2 regions of the Entomomonas sp. E7T21 genome follow, and region 2 is predicted to be linked to the other one. Evidence: predicted binding sites of a transcription regulator. Region 2 holds the regulator's gene; the other holds the start of a gene.

Region 1 (8,639 bases), 280 kb from region 2:
TGGCGTAGAAGTAGCTGAAAAGTTAATTAAATACAGTGATAATGGTTCATCTATTACTGCTGTAAATTTCCCAGAAGTTGCTTTGCCTTCTCATCCAGATATTCACCGTATACTACATGTTCATCAAAATATTCCAGGTGTTATGAGCGAAATTAATAAAGTATTCTCTGATAATGGCATTAACGTTTGTGGCCAGTACCTACAAACCAATGAAAAAGTGGGTTATGTAGTCATTGACTTAGATGCAAAATCATCCGAACTTGCTCAAGAAAAATTACAACAAGTAAAAGGTACTATTCGCTGTCGTGTATTGTTCTAATTGAGAATAATATTTATTTTCAAAAAACCTCAACGTTAGTTGAGGTTTTTTTATATACTAATTCATATAAAAATCAATAAATATAGGTTTAATATGATAGCAGAAGCTTATGTAGAAACATCAACTCCATCAAAATACATCAATAGACTATGCAAACATTTTGCTCACAAAGTTATAGTTAACTATGATGAAAACCATGGTGAAATAAATTTTAAGATAGGAAAAGGTTATATAGAAAAAGTTATGGATGGATTAAAACTAAAAGCAGAAGCTAATAATCAAACTGACCTACAAGAAGTCATCGATATTATGGATAGACATTTTGTTAGAATAGCTTGGCAAGAAGAACTAATATTAAATTGGCAATAAACCCTGCATAAGCAGGGCTATAAAAATTAGTTCTGACAAGAGGCAGGCAAATATTGCTTTAAAGCATTACTTATGCAACCCCATTGAAAAGAACCTGATGTCACTGCCATATATAATCCTAATTCACTACCAACAAGATTACCATTAACGCCTGTAGAACGCATTTTTGCCACAACACCACATATTGATTGTATGCCATTGCTACCAAGCATAATAGTTTGAGTTTTATCCTCTTTTACTGTAACAGATAGCACATATTTACCAGAAATTTCCGAAGGCTTAGCAATACCGCCAGCATTATTTGAAGTACTATTTTCTGGACAAAGATTCTTAGCACTATAATATTCTGCTACAGAGGCTTTTTGACCTGATACTAAACTTAATGCCTCAGCCATTTGAGCACGACCAATATAATCTTGATAAACAGGGATAGCAATCGCAGCTAAAATTCCTATAATGGCTATTACTATCATTAATTCCATTAATGTAAAACCTTGTTGTGATTTCATTGTAGCCCCCAAATCAATTTATCTACAATTAAGAACCATTATATAAAACACTTAACTACCAACAAATACAATAAAATATTTAATAAAAAAACCCTGTAAAACAGGGTTTTTTTATAACTCTAACCAAAAATTTAATTATTTTTGGCAAGTAGATGGTAAGTATTTATCGTCGATATCAGCTGAGCTACAACCCCATTGGAAAGCACCTGAAGTTACACCCATTTTTAATGATAAAGTACCACCAGCGATATCACCATTAACACCAGTATTTCTCATTTTAGCATCAATTTGACATACAGGAGTAATTGTAGCAGAACCAAGTGTAATAGTACCACCACTAGCATCACCAGTAGTTACTGATAATACATATTTACCAGCGATTTTAGAAGGTGAAGCAATACCACCTGCTGTAGTTGAAGTATTGTTTTTTGGACACTGATTATTTGAACTATAGTATTCAGCTATTGCACCTTTTTGACCAGAAGCTAAGCTTAAAGCTTCAGCCATTTGAGCACGACCAATGTAATCTTGGTATGCTGGGATAGCAATCGCAGCTAGAATACCGATAATTGCAATTACGATCATTAATTCGATTAAAGTAAAACCTTTTTGCATAGTTCTCATGTTGTTTCTCCAATATATTTTAGTTTAGATCAAGGGAGTTATAGCAAATATACATACCCTCTGACTGACTATAAACAAGCACATAGTATGCCAACTTTAGGAAAAGAACTAAAAAAACAAAAATATTATTTAAATTCAATATCTTATAAAATAATTATTTGCCTTATCTTTATATCGCTATTCTTATTAATTTTATATTTTACGAATAAAATGAAAAGAAGTGACATTTTTTGTCATGCTTGTACAATTTATTACATTTTATAATCATAAAATTATTTCTCTTTTTTAAATTTTAACTAAATTCTCTTAAATTAATTATATTGTTAGATTTTAAAGGAAACAGTATAAAGCATACTAACTAACACAATAACCATCATATTTAAATGAATATAACACACAAAAGTAGTATTATAGTTTCCAACCTCTATAACTCTCACCTTTCTCCAAATCCAATTGTTACTCCTCTCATAGAGATTAACGTATGTTGAAACTCGTTTTATTTAAACTGTCTAAATCTATACCTGAAGCAATAAACCAAGCCTGCAAATATTCAAAAATTTCTGGAATATTCTCTAGCTCCATTTCATTTTCTGAAAAATACTTTTTTGTTTCTTCAAAAAATTTTGACAAGATTAGAGTTAATTAAATAACATTCGCTATTTATAAAAACGCCTGTTTTTGCCATGATTCCACTCCCTATTCAAGAATTAAAATTTTATCGAGCGCACGTTGAGCATTTAAAGCTTCTGCTGTTGGCTTACTTGATTCAACTATTACGTTATTATCTTGCCAATAAAAAAGGGCTGTTAAACCCTTTTAAAATTGATTACCAAGAAGATGGATCTTCCTTAGATATCTTTTCTAAATCCTCTTTCCATTCTTCACCATCATCTAATACTGACTTTTTCTCTTTTCCAATATTTCTTACAGTATAAAAGCCAAAATAAATTTTTATGCTCTTAAAATAAGTCATATAACCATCAAAAAAGCTCACTAATGTGTTCAAGTACTGGTTTACTATAAAGAGTAAAATTGCTTGCACTATAACTTTTATTTTCTTCTATATAATTGGTTGTATTACCTGAAGTGGCTGAGCGTTGCTTAAATCATACTGAAGAAAATAAATTTAAGCGCATTTATCAGCGTTATAATTATCATAAGGAAATGAGGGAGGCTTGGGAACAATATAGAGAGCAACTATGTTGCAGCATAATTAAAGTAATTATGTTTTTAATCAGGTATGATAAAAGCTTATTTAACTACTTGTTATAACAAAGAGCCCTTGTGAAATCATTTTCATCCTTACCTTTAAAACAAACCTTATTAGATAATTTAGCGTTAATGGAATTTACTTCCATGACTCTCGTTCAAGAGCAAACGTTGCCATTAGCTCTGGCGGGCAAAGATGTGATAGCTAAAGCCAAAACAGGCAGTGGAAAAACCGTTGCATTTGGTTTAGCCTTATTATCTAAACTGAATGTTAAACAATTCTCCACACAAGCGCTTGTTATTTGCCCAACCCGCGAATTAGCTGATCAGGTTGCCAATGAGATTCGTCGCTTAGCTCGTCTTATGAGTAATGTCAAAGTGTTAACGCTGTGTGGAGGTGTTCCTGTAGGACCACAGATAGGTTCTTTAGAGCATGGCGCACATATTGTAGTCGGAACACCAGGAAGATTAGTCGATCATCTAGAACGGCAGACTTTAAATTTAAAGCAATTAAATACACTAGTTCTTGATGAAGCCGACAGAATGCTTGAAATGGGTTTTGAAGAAGATATTAGTAGCATACTGGCTGCATCACCAACCTCTCGTCAAACGCTCCTTTTCTCTGCTACTTATCCTGATAGCATCATGGCGATGAGTAAAAAGATTCAGAACTCGCCCGTGATGATCTCTACAGAAGAACCACATAATGAGATTGAGCAATATTTTTATGAAATTGAAAACCATCAACGTGATCAAGCATTAGCCAAAATGATTAATCTGAACCCTTGTGAATCAACCATTGTTTTTTGTAACACAAAGGTAGCTTGTCAAGACGTTGAGTCCTACTTGAATGGGCTAGGCTATAGTGCTATCGCATTACATGGTGATTTAGAGCAGCGTGAGCGAGAACAGGTATTATTTCAATTTGCTAATAAAAGCTGTGCTATTTTGGTAGCAACAGATGTTGCTGCTCGGGGCTTAGACATTAAAGAGCTAGACGTTGTCATTAATTACCAAATCACACCCGATCCTGAGGTGTATGTCCATAGGATTGGCCGAACAGGAAGAGCTGGAGCAAAGGGGATAGCTATCACCTTAGTCGCAACAAGTGAGGTTGTTAGAGCTAATGCCATTGAAAAAGAATTAAATTTCAAGCTTAACTGGAAATCATTACCTAATTTAACTATTGATCCCACAAACATTGTAATACCCAATATGCAAACATTGTGTTTGACGATTGGTCGTAAAAATAAAGTAAGACCTGGTGATGTACTCGGTGCATTAACCAAAGATGCTAACTTAGAAAGCAAAAATATTGGAAAAATTAATATCACTGAGTTTTATACTTATATTGCTATTGATCGCACAATAGTAAAACAAGCCTTATCTTATTTTCAGCATGGAAAAATTAAAAGTAAACTGGTCCGAGCATGTAAGTTATAAAAACTGATGCTTAACTGAACTATCTTAGATATCAGTTATCTCAATAAGAGATAACTCAACTACAATTAAAACACAGAACAATCAAAAAACATATACTTGAACAATGCAGCAACCAATATCTCATTAATTGGAATAGTTAAGACCTGATCGTACAGTACCCCATTTTATATAAGTATCTGCTAGATTAAGTCTGACTTACATTCTTTTCTAAATAAATATCTGTTTTACATCCAGTAACATATTTGAATAGGAATCTTTTTCAACATATTTTATCCTGATGAATCTGGTATTATTATAAATAGCTTATCTAACAAAATTTTATTAATAGATCTCTTTTAGATAAGTGCTAACAAATTATAAAAAGACAGATAAAAAATTAAGCTGACTCTTTTGAACACTTGTTAGAATTATCCATTACCCAATTATTATCACCTGTTATTTAATAGATTGTGCTTAGATAATATTTTACTATTAAATGGTGATGTTACATGGTGTTTAGGCATACTATTTATTGATTCAAGGCTTTTTTTCTTACCATGTTATTTTATCCACAACTATGTGTGTTGGCTTAACTTCTTGAGGTAAACTACCCTCACTTATCTAAAAGCCTTATGACATTCATCTTCATTAATAAGGATATTTCCGATAGGGAGCATTGTTTTATTAGAAATAATTTCAAATCTAATATTGAACCCATAATTTAAAGTTTTTTGAAGATATGGATTTATCGTAACACTTAGACCACTTCCATAGTGAAATACTGAATATTTTGAAGTATCACAGTTTATATTGTTATCTAACTCTAATGCATTTTGTATTTTAGAAAGCTCTTCCTCATTTTTATCAAAGATGAGTTGTATAGTCAAAGTATCTTTCTGATCAAATATTACCGCATTAACATTTGACATTGAATGTGTGTGGATTTGCTCATTTGCTTTTTTTTCAAAAAAATGTAGATAACTTCTTGCAGATTCTTCACTATCAATATTAAAAGAAGCAGTTTCAGCATGATTAATCCCACATAGAGCAATAAGTACAATAAATAATGAAATTAAATTCTTCACTTTATTTTATCCTATTCTATAAGGGTATATTTACCCATAAATACTGTCAATATATGCTTTATACTATATGTGGGTAAGTGATATTAAACTTCTCTCGGATTTGATTATATAAAGGACGTAAGGTTTCTTTATTCTCTGCATGTCGCATACAGAAATTAGCAATCGAATCTGCACCTATTGCTTTATCTACCGCAATCTTATTGTTAGCATATTGGAAAATAATTTTATTAGATAAATCTCCATGCTTAAAATCATAATAGTCATCTTTTATTTCATCAGGCAAATTATAAAAGTATATTACTGCTTCTTCTGCTATAAAATCATTACTATTTAATGTAGTTTCTAACAATTTTTTCAATTGTATATCTGTTTTATTTATAACATAAATCATTTTTAAACAATTCCATAATATGTTATAACCTATTATATTAAACATACCAGAGCGAATTACCCCTCCAACACCTATATATCTAGACATATTCTTTCTCCAACTTAAACATACGAACCAATTCCATGTACGCCTCTATAAATGATGGCGACTCACAAGCTGACACTCGTGCTTTATAAATTTCTCTAATGATCTTTATTATTTCTTTAATTGCTAAGTTTTCCTCAAGGACTAAACAATTTTTTTCATCCTCAAATGCTACAATATTTATACCATAAGGACCACGTATTAAGTCATACTCAATAAAGCCATCTTCATATATAAAGTCAGCAGTAGCCATACAACCTATGGTAATACTGCAATCAAATAAATGGCTACCTGGATGAATTCCAACTAAAAAACAAGACATAAATTCTATTAAATTTTTTTCTGTCTCATCTCCTTCTAAGCATCCCGAACAAATATGTTTTATAAACTCTATATCGTCTTGATATACAGAGTTTGATTCGTTAACAAATTTAATATCTAGGTTTTGATAATGGTTCTCTATATTTTCACTCATAACTTAACTCCAATTTAGCTTACCCTACTGGATAATAGCTTTTAATTATCCAGTTACCTGACGCTTTATCTAAATCCATGGCAATTTCAAATAGTATTCCATTTTCTTTTTCACGATAGGTAAACTGTTCTTTTCCAGCTTTTTTAGCATCATTAACAGCTTTCTGATATCCTCTAAATGCTGCAACCTTTCCAGATTGTTTTATTTTTTCATCAGAATGTATTTTAGAATCATATACTGTTTTTGGATTCCTAAACTCATTAACTTTTATATTACCATCAGCATCAAGCATATATTTACCAGCATTTTTTCCTGAGCCATATTTACTTTTTTTCGCATATGTAACTTCGTAAATACCATTAGCCACTTTTTTCTTTTTTATTACAACCAAGTCTTCTTGTGCTATTACTTTTTCAAAGCTCTCCATATTATGAGTACCTTTAATACCACCAGCGTGTTGGGTAACTTTCGGATTATACCCATGCCCAGACACTAAGTGATCATCAATATCATCAAGAAATTTAGCTCCTGTAGCAGTATCTGTTTTAACTGTTGTAGATCTTGGGCATACTACCAATCCTAAAGGATCTATTTCATTAATAGGATTATTGGTATATTGGTAGCTATTCAAACCTCCTGCCAGTTTAATAGGGTCAGGCGTTATATAGCGTCCTATATTAGGGTTATAGTATCGATAATAGTTATAATGTAACCCTGTTTCCTGATCAAAATACTGGCCTTGAAATCTTAATGGATTATCAATTTCACTAATCTCTAATTGTGCTAAATTACCATAAGCTTTATAACTAGCAGACCAAGCTATTTTACCACTAAATGCTGTTAGTTCTTGAGGCGTGCCCAAATGGTCTAATTGATAGAAATAAATTTGTGCCTCTTTTCCTTTACCTCTTAATAATGCCAACGGTTTATGTGTATCTTTTTCATATAAATAACTCTGGTAATGCTCTTTACTTCTTTCGGCAATTATATTGTCTCCCATCCAGATATAATCTGTTTTGGTTTTAGCTCCTATTTTGTCTGTAATTGTTTTTCTTATCCTGCGACCATAAACATCATACTGATACTCTGCAATTGTTCCATTCGGCATTACTGCTTTGGTCAATTGATGTAAACAATCATAGTAGTATTGGGTAACAAGGCTTTGTTCTTTACCACGTTTTTCTTCAATTAGATTACCAAAACTATCATATTTAAAATGTTTATCACCTTGAAGTAACAGTCTATTTCCCTTGATTTGACTAGAATTAGACTTTATTTGCTCCTGAGCCAGCAAATTACCAGCTGGATCATGTATTAGACTTTCTGTAATATTACCCCGTACCTGCACTAACCTATCCAATGGATCATAATAGAATTGTCTATTTCCCTTATAAGAGTCTTGTATAGTTAATAGATTGCCATTAACCGCATATTGGTACTGACGTTGGTATAGCTGTTTATTTTGCAAGTTAATAAAATGCGCCTTTAACTGACCTCGTTCGTCATAGTCATAGAAACTTGTTAGATTACCTTGTTGTCTTTCTATTTCTTGACCTAAACTGTAATAATGTTTTGTCAGTTGCTGTTGGTTCAGATCTATTTGTTGAAGCTGCCCACCTCGGCTATAGTGATAGTCTAGAATATTACCATCAGGTAATTTGTACTGAGTAACAAGACCTAACGCATTATATTTATATCGAATAGTTGCCCAGCCTTGATGTTCTGCAATAAGCTTACCTGCAAGATCATATTCAAAGTTAATAGGCCAATAGCCGTCTGTTAAACTAATAAGACGCCCATTTTCATCATAATCCGCATAGAACTCTCTACCATCAGCTAACTTTTTGACAAGTAATTTGCCCGTTAAGGAACGAGTAAATTGTGTAGTATATTGTTTACCTTGGTCATCATACTCTATTTTAGCGATTAGATTTCCTAGTAAATCATATTGATAACTTGTTTTCCTACCATCAAATCCAACCTCATGGCTTACAAGTCCAGCTTCATTATAGTGTAAATAATAGTGTTCATTTTGTTCATTAATGATTTCTGTTAAGTTAAGTTGAGTGTTATAACGATACTGAACATTACTACCATCAGGATTGATTTTACAACTCATCAAATGGGTATTAGGTGTATACTCATAACGAGT
Region 2 (8,639 bases):
ACTATCATATTCACTTTCAGCACGACGCGGGAAAGCAGCTAGGCCATCTTTCTGTCGTAAAGTGGCCATTTGCTCACGACGGCCTGTTAAGATTTTATGAGGATAGGCTTGATGCCCCACATCCCAAATTAAATGATCATCAGGTGTATCATAGACATAATGTAAGGCAATGGTTAACTCGATTACCCCAAGACCCGCGCCAAAGTGACCACCCGTTTGTCCAACTGTATACAATAGGAACTCACGTAGCTCATCTGCTAACACCACTAATTCAGCTTCACTTAAGTAACGAAGTTGTTTCGGTGTATCAATGCGATCGAGTAACGGGGTTACAGGGCGTTCTCTCGGTATATCGTAAAAAGTTTTAACCATTAGAAATTTTCATTATTTGTATTCAAGCAAAGCATTTTACCTGATTGCGACCAGTGTAAAAATAGCTAATTAATTTTATTAGCTATTTTTACTACCTATAGTGACCAATATAAGGATATTGTACTTATAGATAATTATAGTTAAAACAATGACTATAACTAAAAAGTAGCTATTACTACCTGGTAGAAAATACTACCCAGTAAGCTCACTAATTTACAGTTATCGACCTTCACCAAAATAGTTTTCTATTAGCTCAACCATTGCTTGCATGGCTTGCTCTTCGTCATCACCGTCAGTTATAAGATGCAGCATTGTACCCTTGCTAGCGGCCAACATCATTACCGACATAATACTTTTACCATCCACCAATGATTCAGGAGTACGCCCAACCTTAATACTACAAGCAAAACGTCCTGCTGTTCCGACAAACTTTGCGGCAGCTCTTGCATGTAAACCTAGTTGATTTATGATCTCAATTTCTTTTGACAACATGTTGTAACATTTCTCCTACAACAAATCACGATGACGGACTTGCACATTTTTTAAAGTAGTTTTTAATATTTTACCAATTTGTTCAGCCATATATACAGAACGATGTTGCCCACCCGTACAACCAACCGCTACTGTAATATAAGATCTATTAGTAGCAGCAAAACGTGGTAACCATTTTTCTAAAAACACCAAAATATCATTTTGCATTTCTAAAACTTCTGGCTGTTCTATTAAGTAATCAATAACTGGCTGATCAGTACCTTTTAAATTTCTTAACTCTGCAACCCAATAAGGATTAGGGAGTGAGCGTAAATCGAATACCCAATCTGCATCCATAGGTATTCCTCGTTTAAAACCAAAAGATTCGATCAAAAAAGCGGTGCCAAGTTCAGGTTCTTCTAATAAATGAAGTTTTAAGAAATCTTTTAATTGATAAACATTTAATTGGCTTGTATCAACATGTAATGTAGCCAAATTAATGATAGGGGCTAATAATTTAGACTCATCATCAATCGCTTCAGCTAATGAACGTGTTGCTGTAGTAAGTGGGTGACGGCGCCGTGTTTCTGAAAAACGACTAATCAATATTTCATCTTTAGCATCTAAATAGACTAAATCACACTTAATGTATTTTGCACTGAGTCGCTCAAAAATACTGGGGAAGCTTTCTATTTGTCTAGGCAAACTTCGTGCATCAATAGAAACGGCTATTTTAGGTTGAATAATCTCTGTTTGTAATAGTGCCTGTTCAATAGCTGTTGTAAATAAACTAGCAGGTAGATTATCGATGCAATAAAAGCCATTGTCTTCTAATAAATGAAGCGCTGTAGTTTTACCTGAACCTGAACGGCCACTAACGATAACAAGACGCATAACTTAACCTATGTATTACTTACCCCGTTAACAATTATTTGATAAAGCTGTTGACTCTCAGTTGCAGCTCTTATCTGCTTACATATTTCGGTATCACTTAATAACTCAGCTATTTGTTTAAGCAACTGTAAATGCTCATCAGTTGCCTCTGCTGGCACAACCAAGCCTATTAAAATATCTACTAGCTGTTCATCAACTGCATCAAAATCTATAGCTGTACCTAATTTCACTATGACTACTATTGGCTCCTCACAACTTGCCATACGGCAATGAGGAATAGCAACGCCATTACCAAAACCTGTAGTGCCTAGTCTTTCCCGCTCTATCAGATGCTCAAAAACTTCTTGCTCATTTAGGCTAGCACAAGCTGCAGCCACTGTTTTAGCTATTACTTCTAATGCACGTTTTTTACTCGTTACATTAACATCAACTAACACTTGCGATGGTGTTAGGAATTCTTTTAGTTGCATCATATAGCAGAATAAACTTCAATAAATTTACTAAGTATTTGTAACATTACACTATTTTAATGTCTGTCTTTAGACAACAAGATTATTAAATAATTACTGTGTATATAGTTACGTCTCATTAAAAATAATTAAGGTTTGATTTTATAACAATTTCTTGTTTATAAATATCAAACCTTAATAACAAAAAGTTAAATTAGTGTTTTTGGTGTTTTTCTTTAAATTTAATCAATTGACGGTCTAATTTATCAACTAAAGCATCAATGGCAGCATACATATCCGTATTTTCTGCACCAGCAACCACCTCACCGCCAGCTAACTGGAGTGTTGCATCAACCTTTTGGTTTAACTTTTCAACACTCATAATCACTTGTGCACTAGTAATTTTATCAAAATGCCGCTCAAGACGAGCAAACTTTTCATCAATATAATTACGTAGTGCGTCGGTAACATCAAGTTGGTGACCACTAATGTTAATTTGCATAAATTTCTCCTTAACATTTTTAATTACTTATACCCACTTTAGGTATAAGGTAAGTTGCCTTGATCGGCAATTCTTTAAATTAACCGTTTACGTTCACTAGATGAACCAATACCTAAAGCCTCACGGTACTTAGCCACAGTTCTTCTAGCCACCTGAATCCCCTGATCTTCAAGCAATGTAGTTAATTTACTATCACTTAAAGGTTTTTTCGGATCCTCAGCCGCTATGAGTTTCTTAATCATAGCGCGAATAGCGGTTGATGAACACTCCCCACCCTCAGAAGTACTAACATGACTTGAAAAAAAGTATTTCAATTCATAAATACCACGCGGTGTATACATATACTTTTGAGTAGTTACCCGAGAAATAGTTGACTCATGCATTTCCACAGCATCAGCTACTGAGGAAAGAATAAGTGGTTTCATCGCTTCTTCACCATACTCTAAAAAACCACGTTGATGTTCAACTATTTGGGTTGCTACTTTCATTAAAGTTTCATTACGGCTTTGCAAACTCTTTATAAACCAACGCGCTTCCTGTAATTGATTCTTCAAAAAAGTATTATCTGAACTGGTATTAGCTCGCTGTACATAACCTGCATATTGAGGATTAACCCTCAACTTAGGAATCGCATCTTGGTTTAGTTCGACAATCCAATGATCCCTCTCTTTACGCACGATAATATCAGGAATGACATACTCTGGCTCTTTTGACTCAATTTGTGCACCTGGTTTAGGATTAAGGTGCTGAATAAGCATAACTATTTGCTTTAATTCATCTTCTTTAATCTTCATAGTGCGCATTATTTGGCTATAGTCTTTAGAACCCAATAAGTCTAAATGGTTTGTAACTAACTCAACTGCTTGCTGATAATAAGGGTGGTCATCAAATAACCCTTTTAATTGCAATAAAAGACATTCTTTTAAATCTCTAGCAGCAATACCTATAGGGTCAAACTGTTGAATACAATGAAGTACCATTTCTACTTCATCAAAATCAGTATCCAATGAATCATCTAAGCCATGATGGATTTCTTCTAAAGATTCTTCTAAATAACCATCCTCATTAATACAATCAATAATATTAACTGCAATGGTTTTATCTTTATCGCTCATATGAGCAACATTGAGTTGCCATAATAAATGGCTTTGTAATGTTTCACCTACAGAGGTGTAATTCGTAAAATCAGATTCTTCATCATCACCATGGATATTGCTAACATTATTTTGGTAAATATCATCCCAGTCAGTATCTACAGGAAGCTCTTCAGGAATTACATCGGTTGCCACAGCATCCGTTTCTGGCTCATTAATAGCCACTTCTTTATTATCTTTAAAGCTAATTTCCTGACTACTAGGATTAACTAAAATATCCTCTTCACCTAATAAATTACTGTCATCAAAATCATCTCCTGCTTCTTGTTGTTCTAGCATGGAGTTTGACTCTAAAATCTCTTGAATTTCCTGTTGTAAATCTATAGTAGACAATTGCAAAAGCCTAATGGCTTGTTGCAACTGTGGAGTCATCGACAGTTGCTGTCCTATCTTTAACGTTAACGATGGCTTCATAACAAATTAACATCTCTTATTTACTTTTAAGCAAATTATATGCCTGTTTTTTTATTCTTCAAATAATAACATGCTGAAAAAATGAAACAACCAACATAATGAAAATAACTTTAATGCATCTATTTAAAATATATAGTAATATGATTTGTTATATTCAATCCCTTCTTCCAACCTTGTTGTTATTTATCTATTAACCATGCTTAAAGTAGATTTTTATAACCTACCCACTTCTACGATAGATGACTGTTTATTATTCAGTTGTCGGCTAATTAATAAAGCATGGTTACAGGTTGGCAATATCTATGTGCACTGCCAAAACCAACAACAGCGTCAACAATTAAATCAATTATTGTGGCAATTTAAACCAGACAGCTTTATTCCACATGATTTATTAGAAGAAAACCCAAGTAGCCCCATTACATTAGGGCTAGAAGAGTTAGATTATCAAACTATCAACTATCCACTATTAATTAATCTAAGTTTTGACATACCCAAGCATCATCAACAATTTACGCGTATTGCCGAGTTTGTGATTGATGATGCTTTACTTAAAGATAAAGCTCGAGCCAATTACCGTTTTTATAATACAGCCCAATATAATGTGCAGTACCACAATTTAAATAAAATTTAAGACTGCCAAACTACTGTAGGATTAATATCCGCCAAGGTACGACAACCTGTCAACACCATAGCCGCTTCTAACTCTGCCCTCAGTATATTTAATAAATGAACAACACCTACAGCACCAGCTACTGCTAATGCATAGATATAAGGTCTACCAATCAATACAGCATTCGCTCCCAAAGCAACTGCCTTTAAAATATCCGTACCACGACGAATACCACCATCCATCAATATAGGCACCCTACCAGCCACTTGTTCAGCAATTCTAGGGAGAAGATCAATAGCAGCAGGCAAAGTATCTAATACACGCCCGCCATGATTAGAGATTATCAGGCCATTTACACCTAACTGGATCGCTTGTTCTGCATCTTCTACAGAGGTTATTCCTTTAAGCAATATTGGCAAAGAAGTAATTGATTGTAGCCATTCAATATCTTGCCATGTAGGTACATTAGCTAACTGCCCTGAAAACAGCGGACTTTCTAATAAATTAGCAGTATTATTAACAACCTGCATTCCCTGCAAATTCACTGAAGAAATACCCTGCGGTAATCGAAAATTAACTCGCTGCTCACGATTGCGTACACCACTAATAGGGGCATCAACTGTCAACACCAATGCTTTATAACCCGCTAACTCGGCTCGTTTTACCAATTCTGCGGTAAACATTCGATCAGCTTGAATATAAAGCTGGAACCATAATGGTTTAGTCGCATGTTCAGCCACCTCTTCTAATAAAGTACTGGCCATAGTACTTACCACCATACCAGCACCTATAGCTGAAGCAGCTTGCACTGTAGCTAATTCACCCTCTTTATGAAATAACTTATGCCACGCCACAGGCGCTAACAGAATAGGAAATGGTAACGTATTACCTAGTAAACTGAGTTTAGTATTAGCTCCTTCAAAACCACTTAATACTCTGCCTTGCAATTGAATACGCTGAAATGCTTGCTTATTCCAGTCTAGCGTTAACTCATCACCACTACCACCTACTAAATAACTCCATGCGACGTGATCTATCATTTTTGCCGCACTTTTTTCATAATCCTCTACGGAAAATAATTGCGGTGGTATGATTGAATAAGGCATATGTGCTCCAATTATTTCCTATAATTTATTTAAACTACTACCTTGGTTTGTTAACTGCTCGAATAAAATCTGTTGTGCTGACTTAGGTATTTGATTACCTGTTGGCACTGAACGAATGTAACTACCATCACTTTGTAAAATCCAACTATGCGTATTATCACTTAAATAAATTTCTAACTCTTTCTTAACCCGTGTAATTAGTTTTTTACCTTCAATAGGGAAACAGGTTTCTACACGCATATCTAAATTGCGCTCCATCCAATCAGCGCTAGATAGATAGATTTTCTCTTCACCACCATTCAAAAAATAAAATACTCGGCTATGTTCAAGAAAACGACCAATGATTGAACGTACCTGAATATTTTCAGAAACACCAGCCACACCTGGCCTTAAACAACACTTACCACGAATAATTAAATCTATCTTAACTCCTGACTGGCTAGCCTTATAAAGTGCTCGAATCATCTTAGTATCAGTCAGCCCATTAATTTTTAAAATAATACGAGCAGGTAGTCCCTTACTAGCAGCTGCTGCTTCACGGTTAATCATTTCTAACAAGTTTTTCTTAAGGGTAAATGGCGAATAAAGTAATTTTTTCATCCGTTGTGTTTTACCCATGCCGATCAGTTGACCAAATAACTTATGTAAATCTTCACATAAGGCCACATCAGCTGTTAACAAACTATAGTCTGTGTATAATTTTGCATTACTTGCATGATAGTTGCCCGTACCTAAATGAGCATAACGACGTAATTCATCACCTTCACGGCGTAACACTAAACACATTTTAGCGTGAGTCTTAAAGCCTACTACGCCATAGGTAACAATAGCACCAGCTTCCTGTAAACGAGTAGCTAATTGTAAGTTAGATTCTTCATCAAAACGGGCACGTAACTCAATAACAGCAGTCACTTCTTTACCGTTACGGGCCGCTTCCACCAAACCATCTACCACCTCAGAATTTGCCCCTGTGCGGTATAAAGTTTGTTTAATAGCCAGCACATTAGGGTCTTTTGCTGCTTGTCTTACAAAATCAACTACAGGTGTAAAAGACTCATAAGGATGCAGTAATAACACATCAATTTTTGACAGAGTAGCAAATAGATTATCTTTCTTTTTCTGTAAAACTCTTGGGATCACAGGCGAAAAAGCTTTACTTTGTAAGTCTGGGTGGCCTGCTAAACTGGTAATACTAAAAAGTCGCGTTAAGTTTACCGGTCCATTAACTTTATATAGCTCCCCTTTAGAAAGGCTAAATTGTTCGCTTAAATAATTAGATAAATGCTCTGGACAAGCATCCACTACTTCTAACCGAACCGCATCACCATAGCGACGGGAAAACAACTCACCTTTTAATGCTCTGGCTAAATCTTCTACATCTTCAGCATCTACTGACAAATCAGCATTACGGGTTAACCTAAATTGATAACAGCCTTTAACCTGCATACCAGGAAATAAATCATCTGCATGGGCATGAATTAATGATGATAAGAAAACAAAATTATCACCAGCACCACCTACCTGTTCAGGAATCCTAACAATTCTAGGTAATGATCGAGGCGCAGGAATAATAGCTAACCCTGAGCTACGCCCAAACACATCAGTACCTTCTAACTCAACAATAAAATTAAGGCTTTTATTGACTAACAATGGAAATGGATGGGTTGGATCTAAACCTATTGGACTGACAATTGGTGCTATCTCTTCTTTAAAAAATTTGCGTGCCCATGTTTTAATTTTAGGATTCCAATGGCGACGACGAATAAACCGAATATTCTGTTCAGCCAATGCAGGTAGTAAAACCTCATTCAGAATACGATACTGACGTTCCACTTGGTGGTGTACAACTGTATTCAATTGCTTTAGCACTTGTCGAGGCAATAACCCATCTGCACCAATTTGTTCGCGGGAAAACTTTACTTGCTTTTTAAGGCCAGCCACACGAATCTCAAAAAACTCATCTAAGTTACTAGAGAAAATTAATAAAAATTTTAAACGTTCTAATAGCGGATAAGATTCATCCAGTGACTGCTCAAGTACTCGTATATTAAACTCTAACAGTGAAAACTCACGATTTAAATACAAACTATAATCATCGAGATTAATGGGCGTTTCGTCTTGTTTAATAGGTTCAATTGTTTCATCAACAATCTCTACTATGTTTGCTTCCACAATTTCCTGATTCTTTTTATCTTTTGTATTCATCACTATATTTCCAACCTTTACAGAAATATTAACTATTCTTTAGTTGCTGAGCTGCATATTTAGCAAAATAAGTTAAAATTCCATCAGCTCCCGCTCGTTTAAAGCCTACCAATGTTTCCATAATAATACTTTCAGAAAGCCAACCATTGTTTATAGCGGCCATCTGCATGGCGTATTCACCACTCACTTGATACACAAAGGTAGGCACTTTAAAGGCTTGTTTTACCCGATACACAATATCAAGATAAGGCGTACCTGGTTTAATCATCACCATATCTGCACCCTCAGCTAAATCAAGGGCAATTTCATGCAATGCTTCATCACTATTAGCGGGGTCCATTTGATAATTAAACTTATTCGATTTTCCTAAATTACTGCTTGAGCCTAATGCATCACGAAATGGTCCATAATAAGCACTGGCATATTTAGCCGAGTATGCCATCAATCTTGTGGTATGGTAAT

What was found. The regulator sigma-54, encoded in region 2, starts transcription at its own class of promoters, with help from an activator protein. The targets are predictions, from matches to a motif close to ANTGGCATNNANNTTGCTNT.
Region 1: ACQVD9_RS02060 (pilin) is a predicted target of sigma-54. The motif match lies at 1,897-1,916, and genes of this name have one in related genera.

The regions. Positions count from the first base shown of each region.
Region 1 is NZ_CP191672.1:429,341-437,979, reverse strand. Features, by position in the region: gene serA (phosphoglycerate dehydrogenase) at 1-319, shown strand, start outside; gene ACQVD9_RS02070 (DUF2218 domain-containing protein) at 413-688, shown strand; gene ACQVD9_RS02065 (pilin) at 715-1,197, opposite strand; gene ACQVD9_RS02060 (pilin) at 1,333-1,821, opposite strand; gene ACQVD9_RS02055 (hypothetical protein) at 2,648-2,863, opposite strand; gene dbpA (ATP-dependent RNA helicase DbpA) at 3,106-4,473, shown strand; gene ACQVD9_RS02045 (hypothetical protein) at 5,070-5,537, opposite strand; gene ACQVD9_RS02040 (hypothetical protein) at 5,596-6,015, opposite strand; gene ACQVD9_RS02035 (hypothetical protein) at 6,008-6,487, opposite strand; gene ACQVD9_RS02030 (RHS repeat-associated core domain-containing protein) at 6,507-8,639, opposite strand, start outside.
Region 2 is NZ_CP191672.1:710,846-719,484, reverse strand. Features, by position in the region: gene dxs (1-deoxy-D-xylulose-5-phosphate synthase) at 1-372, opposite strand, end outside; gene ACQVD9_RS03480 (HPr family phosphocarrier protein) at 592-864, opposite strand; gene rapZ (RNase adapter RapZ) at 880-1,737, opposite strand; gene ptsN (PTS IIA-like nitrogen regulatory protein PtsN) at 1,746-2,210, opposite strand; gene hpf (ribosome hibernation-promoting factor, HPF/YfiA family) at 2,401-2,688, opposite strand; gene ACQVD9_RS03460 (RNA polymerase factor sigma-54) at 2,763-4,256, opposite strand; gene ACQVD9_RS03455 (DNA polymerase III subunit chi) at 4,402-4,887, shown strand; gene ACQVD9_RS03450 (alpha-hydroxy acid oxidase) at 4,884-5,972, opposite strand; gene ppk1 (polyphosphate kinase 1) at 5,991-8,177, opposite strand; gene hemB (porphobilinogen synthase) at 8,206-8,639, opposite strand, start outside.